DNA from 2 places in the Crenobacter sp. CS_VA4 genome. Region 2 is predicted to be linked to the other one. Evidence: riboswitches for the same ligand, from Rfam matches in the RefSeq annotation. Region 2 holds a riboswitch; the other holds the start of a gene.
The links. A riboswitch is a leader RNA that binds a small molecule or an ion and turns the genes downstream of it on or off. The one in region 2 is predicted to bind cobalamin.

Region 1: it holds a riboswitch for cobalamin, as region 2 does, so the genes downstream of both, ACZ2IA_RS08610 (HoxN/HupN/NixA family nickel/cobalt transporter) here and ACZ2IA_RS11825 (TonB-dependent receptor domain-containing protein) in region 2, are expected to answer to the same signal.

What each region holds. Positions count from the first base shown of each region.
Region 1 is NZ_JBVMAE010000007.1:67,524-74,585, reverse strand. Features, by position in the region: gene ACZ2IA_RS08620 (cobaltochelatase subunit CobN) at 1-56, opposite strand, end outside; gene ACZ2IA_RS08615 ((2Fe-2S) ferredoxin domain-containing protein) at 53-382, opposite strand; gene ACZ2IA_RS08610 (HoxN/HupN/NixA family nickel/cobalt transporter) at 379-1,446, opposite strand; cobalamin riboswitch at 1,544-1,721, opposite strand; gene cobD (threonine-phosphate decarboxylase CobD) at 1,762-2,751, opposite strand; gene cbiB (adenosylcobinamide-phosphate synthase CbiB) at 2,744-3,670, opposite strand; gene ACZ2IA_RS08595 (cobyric acid synthase) at 3,795-5,255, shown strand; gene cyoA (ubiquinol oxidase subunit II) at 6,034-6,972, shown strand; gene cyoB (cytochrome o ubiquinol oxidase subunit I) at 6,979-7,062, shown strand, end outside.
Region 2 is NZ_JBVMAE010000010.1:147,092-154,153, forward strand. Features, by position in the region: gene ACZ2IA_RS11785 (sulfite exporter TauE/SafE family protein) at 1-699, opposite strand, end outside; gene ACZ2IA_RS11790 (EVE domain-containing protein) at 699-1,157, opposite strand; gene ACZ2IA_RS11795 (5-formyltetrahydrofolate cyclo-ligase) at 1,154-1,762, opposite strand; RNA gene ssrS (6S RNA) at 1,829-2,013, opposite strand; gene ACZ2IA_RS11805 (cell division protein ZapA) at 2,036-2,347, opposite strand; gene ACZ2IA_RS11810 (hypothetical protein) at 2,344-2,550, opposite strand; gene ACZ2IA_RS11815 (cobalamin-binding protein) at 2,572-3,453, opposite strand; gene cobU (bifunctional adenosylcobinamide kinase/adenosylcobinamide-phosphate guanylyltransferase) at 3,450-3,977, opposite strand; gene ACZ2IA_RS11825 (TonB-dependent receptor domain-containing protein) at 4,041-5,924, opposite strand; cobalamin riboswitch at 6,077-6,272, opposite strand; gene cobT (nicotinate-nucleotide--dimethylbenzimidazole phosphoribosyltransferase) at 6,366-7,062, shown strand, end outside.

The sequences.
Region 1 (7,062 bases), on a different contig from region 2:
AGGTCGGTGCCGGCGTGGCTGAGCAGTACGATGCCGCCGTGGAGGGAGTCGCTCATGCCGGGGTGTCCTCGTCGACGTCGCCTAGACCTAAGCGGTGGAAGATCAGCGGTTCGACCGGGCAGTCGCCGGCCAGGTGTTCGGTGACGATGCGGCCGATCGCGGCGGCGTCGACCTTGCGGTACCAGACCCCTTCGGGGTAGACCGCGATGATCGGCCCCTCTTTGCATACGGCGAAACAGTGGGTGCGGGTGCGCTTCACGCGCAGCCCCTCACAGGCGTCGATCGTCTGGCCGAGGACCTTGAACATTTCCTCGGCCTCGGCGCCGTTTTCGGTGCAGCGCGGCCCGGTGCACATCAGCACGTGCTTATAGTGGGTTCTCATTGACCGTCCTGGGTATTGCCGTAGCGCAGGTCATAGCCGCGCCATTTGTAGATACCGGCCGATACGGCCCAACTCAGGATGAACACGCCGATTACCATGTAACCGAAATTGGCCAAACCATCGTTCAACGAGGACACCGTGTCCCAGAACACGCCGGTCAATTTCAATTGGTTCGCCAGCAGTCCAAGCGCCTCGAGGCCGCCGATTAGGAAGGCGACCAGCACCGACACCATGGTGATGGTCAGGTTGTACCAAATCTTGCGTACCGGATTGACGTAGGCCCAGCCATAGGCGCCGACCATCAGCATGCTGTCGAGCGTGTCGACCAGCGCCATGCCCGCGGTGAACAGCACCGGAAACACCAGAATCGTCCAGAGCGACGCGCCCTGCGAGGCGTGCGTGGCCGAAACGGAGAAAAGGCCGATTTCGGTCGCGGTGTCGAAACCGAGGCCGAACAGAAAGCCAACTGGAAACATGTGCCAGCTTTTCGTCACCATACGGAACAAGGGGCGGAACAAGTGGGCCAGAAACCCTTGTCCTGCCAGCAGCATATCCATTTCTTCTTCGCTGACCGATTCCCCCTGTTTGACCCGCTGAAAGTTTCTCCAGACCCCCCGCAAAATCATCAGGTTGGTGACGGCGATCGTGAGCAGGAAAAAGGCCGAGATGCCGGTGGAAATGAGGCCGCCGACGGCCTTGAAGGCGTCGATCCGGTTTGCCAGCGCCGACGTGGTCGCGGCAATGGCGACCACGGCAAGCACGATCAGCGTTGAATGGCCGATGGAAAAAAAGAAGCCGACCGATAGAGGGCGCTTTCCTTCCTGCATCAGTTTACGCACGACGTTGTCGATCGCGGCAATGTGATCCGCATCGACCGCATGGCGCAGGCCGAATAGGTAGGCGAGCAGCGCGGTACCCAGCAGCGCCGGATGGTTGGCAAAGGCGGTCAGCGCCCAGGTCCAGGCGAGGACATTGACGACGATCAGCAGCAGAAGCAGGCTGGCCGTAGCACGATGCTGTGCGAAGTGTCGTGCGATGGAATTGCGCGGAAGCGGCGATGCCATGGATGTGTCCTTAGATCAGGTACATCGCCGCGAGCGAGGACAAGACGGCTAGGCCGTTTGTTGTTATCCCCCGGTACACCCCGCCCGGTTTCAACCCACGTCGACAGTGATGATGGCCGGTCTCCTGGCTCGTGCGTCATCACCTTGCGTCGCCTTCCCGGAAGAATCCGGTGGCTTTGTGACGCAGGCTCGTCACTTACAGTTGCGGGGGCAGCCGCGGCATCGTACCGCGTTCCCGTTTCACCCCGAAGGGCACCATCATTAGCTGGGCCGGATGATACGTGATGGCCGCTGGCTTGGGAATCCTGTCCGGTTCTACGCCGTGGTCCGGAATTCTGCCAGCGTGGCGAGGAGCCTTTGCCAGCCGGCTTCGTCGGCCGGCAGACCGAAACGCACGCTGTGCGACTCGGCGAAATAGCGGCATAAGATGCCCCGGCGTGCGAGGAATTCGTGCAGCAACAGTGCCTGCGGGTGGGCCAGCCACTGGAACAAGGACGCGCCGCCGCTCGGCGCCAGCCCCTGCTCGCGCAGTGTCGCCGCGAGCCGGGTACTTTCGGCGGCGAGGCGCGTGCGCGTGCGTTCTTGCCAGGCGGTATCCTGCAGCGCCGCCCTGGCCGCCGCCCGAGCCGGTCCGGCGATGGTCCACGGCCCCAGCTCCTCTCGCAGCCGGGCTAGCAGCTCGCGCCAGGTGAACACGAAGCCGACCCGGGCGCCGGCGAGACCGAAGAACTTGCCGATCGAACGCAAGACGATCAGCCCCGGCGCGCCGGTCTGCGGCACCAGGCTGTGTTGCGGCGTGCAGTCCATGAACGCTTCGTCGACGACTAGCCAGCCGCCGCGCGCCGCCAAGCGTTGCCGCCAGCTTTCCAGCCGCTCGGGCGAAAAGCGCCAGCCGGTCGGATTGTTCGGGTTGCACACGAGCACGACGTCGAGCCGGGACAGCGCATCCTCCAGCTCTTTCGGCTTGAGGCGTTCCACCCGGTGGCCGTGTCGCGTCCAGGCGTGCGCGTGCTCGGCGTAGCTGGTTTCCAGTAGGCCCACCGTCCCCGTTGGACGCAGCAGCGGCAGGGTCTGGATCGCCGGCTGGGAGCCGGCGACCGGTAGCAGCAAAGCGCTGCCGTAATAGGCCGACGCGGCGTCTTCCAGTCCGTCGTTTTCTTCCGGCAAACGCTGCCAGACGCTGGCCGGCAGCTCGGGCACCGGCCAGCCTTGCGGGTTGAGCCCGGTGGACAGGTCCAGCCAGTTTTCCACCGCGATGCCGTAGCGGCGTGCCGCCGCCAGAATGCCGCCGCCGTGATCAAGCATGGAGCCATCCCCCGAGCAGGGCGAGTGCGACCCACAGCCACAGCCCGCGATTGACCAGCCTGATCGCGCGGCCGATGTCGTCGATGCCCGGCGGGCGCATCAGGCCCAGCACCGGGCGCTGTTTCAGCGAGCCGTGATAGCGCGCCGCGCCGCCGAGCGCCACGCCGAGCGCCCCGGCGCCGGCCGCCATCACCGGACCGGCGTTCGGGCTGTACCAGGTTGGCGCCTGCGCGCGCCAGCAGCGCCAGCCGTCGCGGACATTGCCGAGCAGGGTGTAGGTCAGCGCGGTCAGCCGCGCCGGGATGTAATTCAACACGTCGTCGAACCGGGCCGCCGCCCAGCCGAAGTGCAGGTAGCGCTCGCTGCGATAGCCCCACATCGCATCCAGCGTGTTGGCGAGCCGGTACAGCACCACGCCCGGCGCGCCCAACAGCAGAAACCAGAACACCGCGGCGAAGATCGCGTCGCTGCCGTTTTCCAGCACCGATTCGATGGTGGCGCGCGCCACGTCCTCTTCGCTCAGCGCCGAGGTGTCGCGGCTGACGATCATGCCGACGCACTCCCGCGCCAGCGGCAGGTCGTTGTCCGCCAGTGCCTCGACCACCGCCTGGGCGTGCTGGGTCAGGCTCTTGGCGCCGATGGCGAGGTAGAGCAGCAGGATGCTGTAGAACCACCCGATGAAGGGCAACCAGGCCAGCACGGCCGCGACCAGCGTGAAGGGGATCAGCAGCAGGGCGATCCCCAGCGCGCCGCGCAGCCTCATGCGCCAGACGGGTTCGGCGTTCGGGTAGACCGGGTAGAGGGCGGCCTCGATGCGGCGTACCAGCGCGCCGAAGCCGACCAGCGGGTGCCAGCGGCGCGGCTCGCCCAGCAGCTTGTCGAGCAGTACGGCGAGGAGCAGAAAAACGGAAGGGGTCACAAACGGCGCCTCTATAATGTCGGGCTCGGGTTTTGATGAGGCTTGCATCGCAAGTCCGCAAAACCGATTCGAAAGGCGCGATTTTAGAGCCGCCGACAAAAAAAAGCGCGTCCGGAGCAAAACCATGTCAGCCAAAACCATCATGATCCAGGGCACGACCTCGGACGCCGGCAAGAGCACCTTCGCCACCGGCCTGTGCCGTCTGCTAGCGCGCCGCGGGGTCCGTACCGCGCCGTTCAAGCCGCAAAACATGGCGCTGAACAGCGCGGTCACCGTCGACGGCGGCGAGATCGGCCGTTCGCAGGCCGTGCAGGCGCTGGCCTGTGGGATCGAGCCGCACACCGACATGAACCCGATCCTGCTCAAGCCCAACACCACTATCGGTGCGCAGGTGATCGTGCAGGGGCGGGCGATCGGCAATATGGACGCCGCCGTGTATCACCGCTACAAGCCCGAGGCGATGAAAGCGGTGCTGGCGTCGCACCGAAGGTTGGCCGAACAGTACGACTGCATCGTGGTGGAGGGGGCGGGCAGCCCGGCGGAGATCAATCTGCGCGCCGGCGACATCGCCAATATGGGCTTCGCCGAAGAAGTCGACTGCCCGGTAGTCCTGGTGGCGGACATCGACCGCGGCGGCGTGTTCGCGCACCTGGTGGGCACGCTCGCGCTGTTATCCGAATCGGAGCAGCGCCGCGTCGTCGGCTTCGTCATCAACCGTTTTCGCGGCGATGTCGGCCTGCTGCAGCCGGGGCTCGACTGGCTCGAGCACTACACCGGCAAGCCGGTGCTCGGCGTGCTGCCGTATCTGCAAGGCCTGCATATCGAGGCCGAGGACAGCCTGAGCCAAAGCAGCGTTCGGCCAACCTTGGGCACCGCGCAGACGCTGCGCGTGGTGGCGCCGGCGTTCCCGCGCATCAGCAATCACACCGACTTCGACCCCTTGCGCCTGCACCCGCAGGTGGAACTCACGCTGGTCGGGCCGGGGCAGGCGATCCCGGTCGCCGATCTGATCATCCTGCCGGGCAGCAAGAACGTCCGCAGCGACCTCGACTGGCTCAGGGCCAATGGCTGGGAAAAGGCGATCCTGCGCCACCTGCGCCTGGGCGGAAAACTGATCGGCATCTGCGGCGGCTTCCAGATGCTCGGCCGTCTTCTGCGCGACCCGCTCGGGCTGGAAAGCGCCGCCGGCAGCAGCGTGGGGCTGGGCCTGCTCGAGATGGAAACGGTGTTGACCGAGCACAAGCGGCTGGAACGGGTCGAGGGCAGGCTGGCGGTCGCCGACGCGGCGGTGAGCGGCTACGAGATCCACATGGGGGTGACGACCGGCCCGGCCCTCGAGCGGCCCGCCGTGACGTTGCCCACGGGGGCGGACGGCGCCGTTTCGGCCGACCAGCAGGTGCTGGGCACCTATCTGCACGGCGTGTTCGACCATCCGGAGGCCTGCGGTGCGCTGCTTCGCTGGGCGGGGCTGGAAGAGCCGGCGCCGCTCGACTATCGGGCGGAGCGGGAGAGGCATATCGACCGCTTGGCCGACTCGCTCGAGCAGCATCTCAAGCTGGACCGCCTTGCCCCGTTCCTGCCTTAGAGCCTGTTCGTCATCTTGCTGCGCGATCCTGATAGGGGCTCATGCGCGGTTCGAAGTCCGCGTTGCTGGGGAAGATGCCTGGTGCGGAAATTGGGGGTTGACAGACGGCGTCTAGACAGGGATACCTCAGTGGCAACCACAGATATGTATCAAAATGTAACCGATTGATACGAATTTTACAAAATATGCAAAAAACCTAAATGAAGGTGTGGCAAGAGATTGCAGCGCATCGTCTGGCCAAGTACGCCCTCGCAAGCCCCCTGACCGGCCCGTTTTTCGGTGTTACGCGCGGGAGGGGGCCATTGAAGATGTACCCGAAATGGCTTCCAATACGGTCCGTCCAGTTCAGATCCTAGGATGGAATGCCCCTATTCCATTTGCTTTTCCTTCGGTCGCGTATCGTATCGAAAGGCATAGCGATGCTGTCCACAGCACAAACCGACAAAAAGAACATTCTCGATAGGGAATGATTCAGGTATGGCCAGCATCGCGATTCGCAATATCGAGCCCTGATTTTCTTACAGTCACGCCATCTATAGGGGCGATTACCCATCGCCCTATCAAGTGATCACCGACGCCCGCGCGATCTCGAGATGGATTCTTGTCTGCTTCGGTCGCGGCTTTATTGGGTGATCGGGACTGCGGCATTTGGCCACGTTATTTCGTCTTAGCGAAGTAACCGCTAGCCCCCATTGCGTCTAGCGACGTCGTGGGGGCTAACGACGTTTGTTTCGCTGGGGCACGACAAAAGCCACTTTCAATCCTTTAAGGTCGTAAGATGATAATCAGAAAATACCCTCGCATTTTACGGGGACTTTCTCTCACTGCCGCCGCTCTGCTGTCCGGCTGTCAAGGCGGCATTCTTGATCCGAAGGGGCAGGTCGGGGCGGATGAGAAGTCCTTGATCATCACGGCTACCGTGCTGATGTTGTTAGTGGTCGTCCCGGTCATTCTGATGACCCTGGGCTTTGCCTGGAAATATCGCGCAAGCAACGAAAACGCTACCTACGATCCGAAATGGTCGCACTCGGGCAAGATCGAGGCGATTGTCTGGATCATCCCCTGCATCATCGTCGCTTTCCTGGCTGTTCTGACCTGGAACAGCACGCATAAACTCGATCCGTATCGTCCGCTCGACTCGGACAAGAAAGCCATCACGATCGAAGCGATTTCGCTGGACTGGAAGTGGCTGTTCATCTATCCCGACCTGAATATCGCCACCGTCAACCAGATCGCTTTCCCGGCCAATACCCCGGTGAACTTCAAGATCACCTCGGACGCGGCGATGAACTCCTTCTTCATCCCGCAGCTGGGTGGCCAGATCTACTCGATGGCCGGTATGCAGACCAAGCTGCACCTGATCGCCAACGAGGCGGGCACCTACGACGGCATGTCCTCCAACTACAGCGGTGGCGGCTTCTCCGGCATGAAATTCAAGGCCATCGCCACCGTGACCCCGGCCGAGTTCGACGCCTGGGTCAAGAAGGTTCGCGAAGCCACCGGCAAGCCCCTCGATGCGACGGCCTACCAGCAAGTGGCCAAGCCGAGCGAGAACACCCCGGTTCAGTATTTCGCCTCCGTCACGCCAAACCTGTTCTACGGCGTCCTGAACAAGTACATGGCCAGTCACCAGACCACCATGGAAGCCGGATTCAGCCCCATTCAGCTCGCCGCTCTCTCCAAGAGCCTGTGCAAGCCGCCGGTTGTTAAGGAGTAAGAAGAAATGTTGTTAGGTAAACTGACGCTCGACGCGATACCGTTTCACGAGCCGATCATCATGGGGGCGCTCTCGGGCGCCGGCCTGATG
Region 2 (7,062 bases):
CGGCGCGAACAGCACCGTCATCACCATCAGCGCCAGCGTCGCCGGCAGGTAGACGAAACCGAGCGAACCCCACGGCAGCCCCGTCACCTGCCAGCCGCTGACCAGGTAGCCGAGCGCGCCAGACACCGCGATCGGCCAGCCCAGCGCGGCGCTGGTCGCGATCGCGTTGCGCACCGGCACATTGCACCAGCTCATGTACGGCACGCTCATCGAGCCGCCACCGATACCGACCCAGCTCGACACCATGCCGATTAGCGTGCCGGCGCCCCACTGGCCGGCGTGGCCGGGCATGTCGCGTGCCGCCGGCGGCTTGACGTCGAACAGCATCTGTAGGCCGATCAGGTAAGCATACGCCACGAAGAACCACTTCAAGCCGTGGCTGGGTAGCCAGCCGGCGATCTGGCTGCCGAGGAAGGTGCCGACCACCATCGCCGGCGCCATCGCGCGCACGATGCGCCAGTCGACCGCGCCCTTCTTGTGGTGGGCGCGCACGCTGGAAAAGCTGGTGAACACCATCACCGCCAGCGAGGTGCCGACCGCCAGGTGCTGGACATGGTTACCGCCCAGTTCCGCCGCGCCGAGCACCCATACCACCACCGGCACGATCACCAGACCGCCGCCGACGCCCAACAGGCCGGCGAGAAAACCGGCCAGCACACCGCAGCCGAGCAGGACGCCGAACAGACCGAGCGACAGCATCAGCCCGGCTCCCCGACGATCAGCGCCCATTCGGCCGGCGTCACCGGGGTGATAGACAGTCGGTTGCCGCGCTTGAGCACCTGCATTTCCTCGAGGCCCGGGATCGCGCGCAGCATCGCCGGCGGCATCAGCGGCAGCGTGCGCTCGTACGCGACGTCGACGCCGAGCCAGCGCGGTGCCTCGCGGCTCGATTTCGGGTCGTAGTAGGGGCTGTCCGGCTCGAACTGGGTCGAGTCCGGATGCGCCGCCGCGACGATGCGCACCACCCCCGCCACCCCCGGCTCCGGGCAACTGGAATGCCAGAACAGCGCCAGGTCGCCGACCCGCATGCCGTCGCGCATATAGTTGCGCGCCTGGTAGTTGCGCACGCCGGTCCACTCGAACGCCTTGTCCGGCGCGGCGGCCAGGTCGTCGATCGACAGGTCGTCCGGTTCGGACTTCATCAGCCAATAGTTCATTGCCGGGATCGCTCGGAATGGGAAGAGGTACGGCCGAAGCGGAACAAGCCACGCTCGGTCACCAGCGCGTCGAGCGGGATGTCCCACGGCTCGCGCGGCACCGCCGCGACCCGCTGGCACTCGAACGCCACGCCGACCACCAGCGGACCCAGCAGGTGGCGGCGCCGGAACGCCAGCGTCGCGTCGTAGAAGCCTCCGCCCTGGCCGAGCCGGTAGCCGTCGGCGTCGACGCCGACCAGCGGCACCAGCAGCACGTCGAGCTTCTCGGCGCGCAGCATCGGGCCCTCGTACTCGGTGATGCGGTAGCGCGGATTGACGTACCAGCCGTCGGGATCCGGGCCGAGCTTGGAAAACCACAGCCGCCGCGCGCGGATCGGGATCACCGGCAGGAACAGCTCGGCGCCGCGAAACAGCGCCGCGCTCATCAGCGGCTCCAGGTCGAGCTCGGTCCCGGCGGCGAGGTAGGCGCCGACGCGCCGGCCGCGGCCGGTCAGCCGCGCGGCGTGGCGCGCCACCGCATGGGCGGCGGCGTGGCGGTAGCCCGGCGCGAGCCGGGCGCGGGCGCGCCGCAACTCGCGGCGCAGGGCAAACTTGTCGGTAGTCATGACCGGACGATAGCGCGAAAGCGGCATGTAAAAAAGCCACCGTGTTTACACGGTGGCTTGGTGCGGGGTCTCCCCGCGAGTGTCGTTCGGGCAAAATTCGCTTGAACCCTAGACATCAGGGAGGCGACCGGCCGGATGTATCGGGCGCACCCACAAGGGACGCGACTCACCCACATCCTCAGAGGCTAGTGCCAAAGCGAACATATTGGTTCAAAGGAATTTATGCGCCTTCACGTGCACCGCAGGGAGATTTAAACCTAGTCGGTGGCCAGCTTAAAACAAGGCCTGCTGGCTCGAACGAAGCGCCTCGTCGGCCGCTTCGCCCATGGAACGTATTTTACGCTGGAACGCCGCCATCTCCAAGCCATCGCCGACTTTTGTTTTCAACAGGTCGTGCGCGATGTTCAGCGCCGCCATGATCGCGATCTTGTCGGCGTCGACGATGCGGCCCTGACCCTGGATCGCCTCGACCTTTTCACCGAGCAGCCGCACCGCCTCGAGCAGCGTATCGCGCTCTTCCGGCGGGGTGGCGATGGTGAAGGTGCGGCCCATCAGCGAGACTTCGACCTGAACCAGATTGCTCATGCCTCGTCCTCCTGTCTGGGCAGCCGCTCGATCAGCGCCGCCACCTTGAACTTGGTGTCTTCCAGCCGGAACGTCAGCTCGGCGTTTTCCTTCAACGCCTGCGCCAGCGCCTCGGCCAGCCGGGTGTTCTGGTCGTGGACCTCGGTCAGCCGATCGATCAGCGCGGCGACGCGGGATTCCAGATACTCAAGTTCGGTTTCCATGGCGGCGAGAATAGCCAAGCCTTAACCGGGCGTCAAACCGAGTCGCACCCGCGCGCCGTCGAGGGTGCGGCAGACCGCCTCAGCCCCGTCGACCAGCCGCGGCCCGGGGCGGCTGACCAGATCGGCGGGCAAGGCATAGAGCGCATCGCGCTGCACCGCCGGGATCGCCGCCCAGCGCCGCCAGTGCGAGAGCGCTTCGAGCGCGCCGGTGGACAGCAGCACCTGCGGCCGCGCCTTGATCACCGCCTCCACGCTGACCTGCGGTGCCGGCTGCGGCTCGGCGCCGAACACGTTCACCCCGCCGCACAGGCGCACCAGCTGGCCGACGAAGCTCTTGTCGCTGACGGTGTAGAGCGGCTGCTCGCTCACCTGCAGGAACACCGACAGCGCCGGCCGGCCGGCGTAGCGCGCCTTGAGCGCGGCGAGCTGCGCCCGGTAGCGCGTCGCCGCCTCGCCCGCGGTCGCGGCGTGGCCGGTCAGCGTGCCGAGCGCCGTCAGCTCGCGCGCCACGTCGTCGAGCTGCAAGGGCCGCGACACGTACACCGGGATGCCCAGCGAACGTAGCCGGGCGACGTCGCGCGGCGCGGTGCCATCGGCCCACGCGATCACCAGGTCGGGCTTCTGGCGCAGCACCGCCTCCAGGCTGACCCCGGTGTAGCCGCCGACGCGCGGCAGCCGTTTCGCCTCGGGCGGGAAATCGGCGTAGTTGACGGTGGCGACCAGCTGGGGGCCGGCGCCGGCGGCGTACAGCATCTCGACCGCGTGCGGCACCAGCGCCACCACCCGCTCGGCCGGCCGGGCCAGCGTCAGCGTGCTGCCGACCGCGTCGCGCACGCTGACCGCCGCCTGCGCCAGCGGCGCCAACAGCAGCGTCAGTGTCAGCCAACACCGAAGCCCGCTCATCGTTGCCCCTTCAAATGCAGCGGCAGGCCGCAGGCGACCAGCGTGACGCGGCGGGCGAGCGCCGCCACGTCCTGGTTGAGCCGGCCCAGTTCGTCGACGAAGCGGCGCGTCTCGGCGTCGATCGCCACCACGCCCCAGCCGATCTCGTTGCTGACCAGCACCACGTCACCGGGCAAGGTCGGCAGGCTCTCCAGCAGCGCGGCCCGCTGTTCGGCAAATGCCGCCGCGTCGAAGCCGGCTGCACCGAAGAAGCGCATCAGCCACATCCCCAGGCAGTCGATCAGCAGCAGCCCATCCGGTCGCGCCGCGCGGGTCAGCGTTTCAGCCAAGGTTTGACCCGCCTCGTACAGCGGCCAAGACGCCGGACGGCGTGCGCGGTGATGTTCAATGCGTGCGGCGAACTCGGCGTCGTCACGCACTTCGGCGGTGGCGACGTAGCCGACCGGCCCGGCGTGCGCCAAGGCCCTCTCCTCGGCGTGACGGCTCTTGCCCGAGCGGGCGCCGCCGCTGATCAGCTCGATCATGTGCTTTGTCTCCAGATTGGCACAGGGCCTCCCACGCGGCCCTGCTGTCGAGTACAACGACGCTTACTTCGGCGCGTAGCGCACGCCGAGGAACCAGCCGAGGCCACCGGTGTTATAGCCGCGCACCAGCTCGTAGTCGCGATTGGCGACATTGTTGATCCGGGCGTTCAGCGACCAGTCGCGCGTCACTTCGTAGTCGGCGAACAGGTTGGCCACCGCGTAGCCGTGCAGCGGCACGGTGTTGCTCGGATCGTCGAAGCGGCGGCCGACCGCCTGCCATTCGGCACCGAGCGTCAGCGGGCCGAACGCATGGCTGGCGCTGATCGACGCGGTCTGGCGGGCGCGGCGCTCCAGCCACTTGCCGGTCTCGAGGTTTTCCGGGTTCTGGAAGGTGGCGGTGCCGTTCAGGTCGATGCCGAACCAGGCCGAGGTGCCGGCGGTCAACGTCACGCCGTCGATATTGGCACGGTTGACGTTGACACTGGTGATATTGCCCGCGCCGTCCTTAACAAGATCAATCAGGTTGTCGATGCGGTTGCGGAACGCCACCAGCGAGGCATGGCTGCCTTGCCCGGTCCAGCGCGCCTCGATCTCGCCGTTGTGCGAGGTCTCCGGCCTCAGGTTCGGGTTGCCGCTGTACGAGCCGGGGAATGGCGCGAAGCTGACGAACGGGAAGTACAGGTCGTTGAAGGTCGGCGCCTTGAAGCCGGTGCCGTAGCCGGCACGCAGCAGCCAGCCGCCGTCGAGGCGGAAGCCGTAGCTGGCCTGGCCGGTGGTCTTGCCGCCGAACTGCGAGTCGTCGTCGTGGCGCACGCTCGCCTGCAGCAGATTGCGGCCGAACTCGCCCTGGTAGCCGGCGAACGCCGCCCTCACGTCGCGCGAGGTCCTGTCGAGTGGCTGGCTCGACTCGACCTTCTGCCGGGTGTACGACGCGCCGGCGAGGAAGCTGCCGACACCGATCTTGATGTCGTTCTGCCACAGCCAGTCGTCCTGCGTGGTGGTGAACAGGCTGTCGTGCTGGGCGAAGTTGCCGCCGAGGAAGGTCTCCGAGCGGTCCTGGCTGCGCGCGTAGCGCAGCGTGCTGGTCCAGGCGTCGGTCAGCGCGTTCTTCGACTCGACGCTCTGGCCGGTCAGGCGCGTCTTGACGACGTCCTGCAGGTTCGGGTCGGTGTTGCCGAAGTTGTCGAAGTCGCTGCGATCGAAGCTCTGAAACAGCCTCAGCGTCAGGTCTTGGCCCGGCGCCCAGGTCTGGGTAAGGTTGGCCGAATAGGCGGTGTTCTGATCGCCGTCGCGGTCCGGGTTGAAGCTGGGATTGTTGGCGTTGGTCGCTGAGAAGCCACGGGTCTGGTCCTGCGACATATTGAGCGCGTAGGCGGTGTTGCCGGTCTTGCCCGACACGCCGACGCCGGCCTGCAGGGTGCCGCGGTCGCCGACGCCGAGGTTGGCGGTGAAGCGCGCCGGGCCCTCGCCCTTCTTGGTGAAGATCTGGATCACGCCGCCGATCGCGTCGGCACCGTACAGGCTGGACGCCGGGCCGCGCACGATCTCGATATGGTCGATCTGCTCGAGCGGGATGCTCTGGATCGAGGTGGTCCCCGCCGTCGCCGAGACGATGCGCACGCCGTCGACCAACACCAGCGTCTGTTTGCTGTTGGCGCCGCGGAGGAACACGTCGGTGGTCTTGCCGGCGCCGCCGTTGTTGCTGACCTGTACGCCCGGCTGGCGCGCCAGCAAGGTGGCGAGCGAGTCGGCGCCGGCCTGCTCGATCGTATCGCGGTCGATCACCGTCACGTCGGACAGTGTCTTCGCGAGCGGCTGCGCCTGCCGGGTGGCGGTAACGACCACGTCGGCGCCACGGTATTCGGGCAGGTCCGCGGCGTGCGCCAAACTGGTGGACAACGCCAGCGCGACAGCCAGCGCCAGCGGGTGTTGAGTTGCAGTAGTCAAGAAACCACTCCTTCGTTCTGGATGCGGACGAAAAAGGAGTGCGAGAGAGGTGCGCGCCGAGGCGCGTTGCTACGACTGGGTCTGACGCCCATTGAACGAAATCGGTCGATCGCTCCCCGCGATACTCCAGGCAAACGGACGCCTCTTCCCTGATCGGGCGCCCGGTGCAGGCCGGTCTCCGGGCTTGGCCTGTCGGCGACGCGCCTTCCCGTCCTGTGGCGGACAGTGGCGTCGGCGTCGCTTCGGCTCGTGACGAGCCAGGCCTTACCGTTGCGGGGGCAGCGCCGGTCTTGCACCGGCTTCCCGTTTCACCCGGTCATGCCGGGCACCTGCGAGGCGCGGATTATAGCGCAGTGCGCCACCCGCCCATCGCTCGACGGCAAGAAAAACCCCGCTTGCCACGCTTGCCGGCCCGACGCGCGGACGGTAAGGTCGTCAGCCATGAACACGACCCTTCCCCTCCCCGATTCCGTCGCCCTGGACGCCGCGCTGGCGCGCCAGGCCATCCTGACCAAACCCGCCGGCAGCCTCGGCCGCCTCGAGGACATCGCCTGCCGCTTCGCCGCCTGGCAGGGCCGCGCGGTGCCGGCGCCGCTCGCACCGGCGATCGCGGTGTTCGCCGCCGACCACGGCGTCTGCGCCGAGGGCGTGTCGGCCTACCCGTCGGTGGTCACCGGCGAGATGGTGAAGAACTTCGTCGCCGGCGGTGCGGCGATCAATGTGCTGGCGAAGGGCACCGGCGCGCGGCTCGAGGTGGTCGACGTCGGCGTGGCGGTCGACCTGTCCGCGTTGCCGATCGTGCACGCCAAGGTGCGCGCGGGCAGCCGCAACCTGGCGCGCGAGGCGGCGCTGAGCCGGGCCGAGGTGGAGGCGGCGCTGGAAGCCGGCGCCGCCGCGGCGCGGCGCGCGATCGCGGCCGGCGCCAACCTGCTGATCGCCGGCGACATGGGCATCGGCAACACCACCCCGTCGGCGGCGCTGATCTGCCGGCTGACCGGCATCGCGCCGGACGTGATCGTCGGCCGCGGCACCGGCATCGACGATGCCACGCTGCAGCTGAAGCAGCAGGTGGTCGGCCGGGCGCTGAACCGGGTGGCCGGGCTGGAACTCGACGGCGTCGGCACCTTGGCCGAACTGG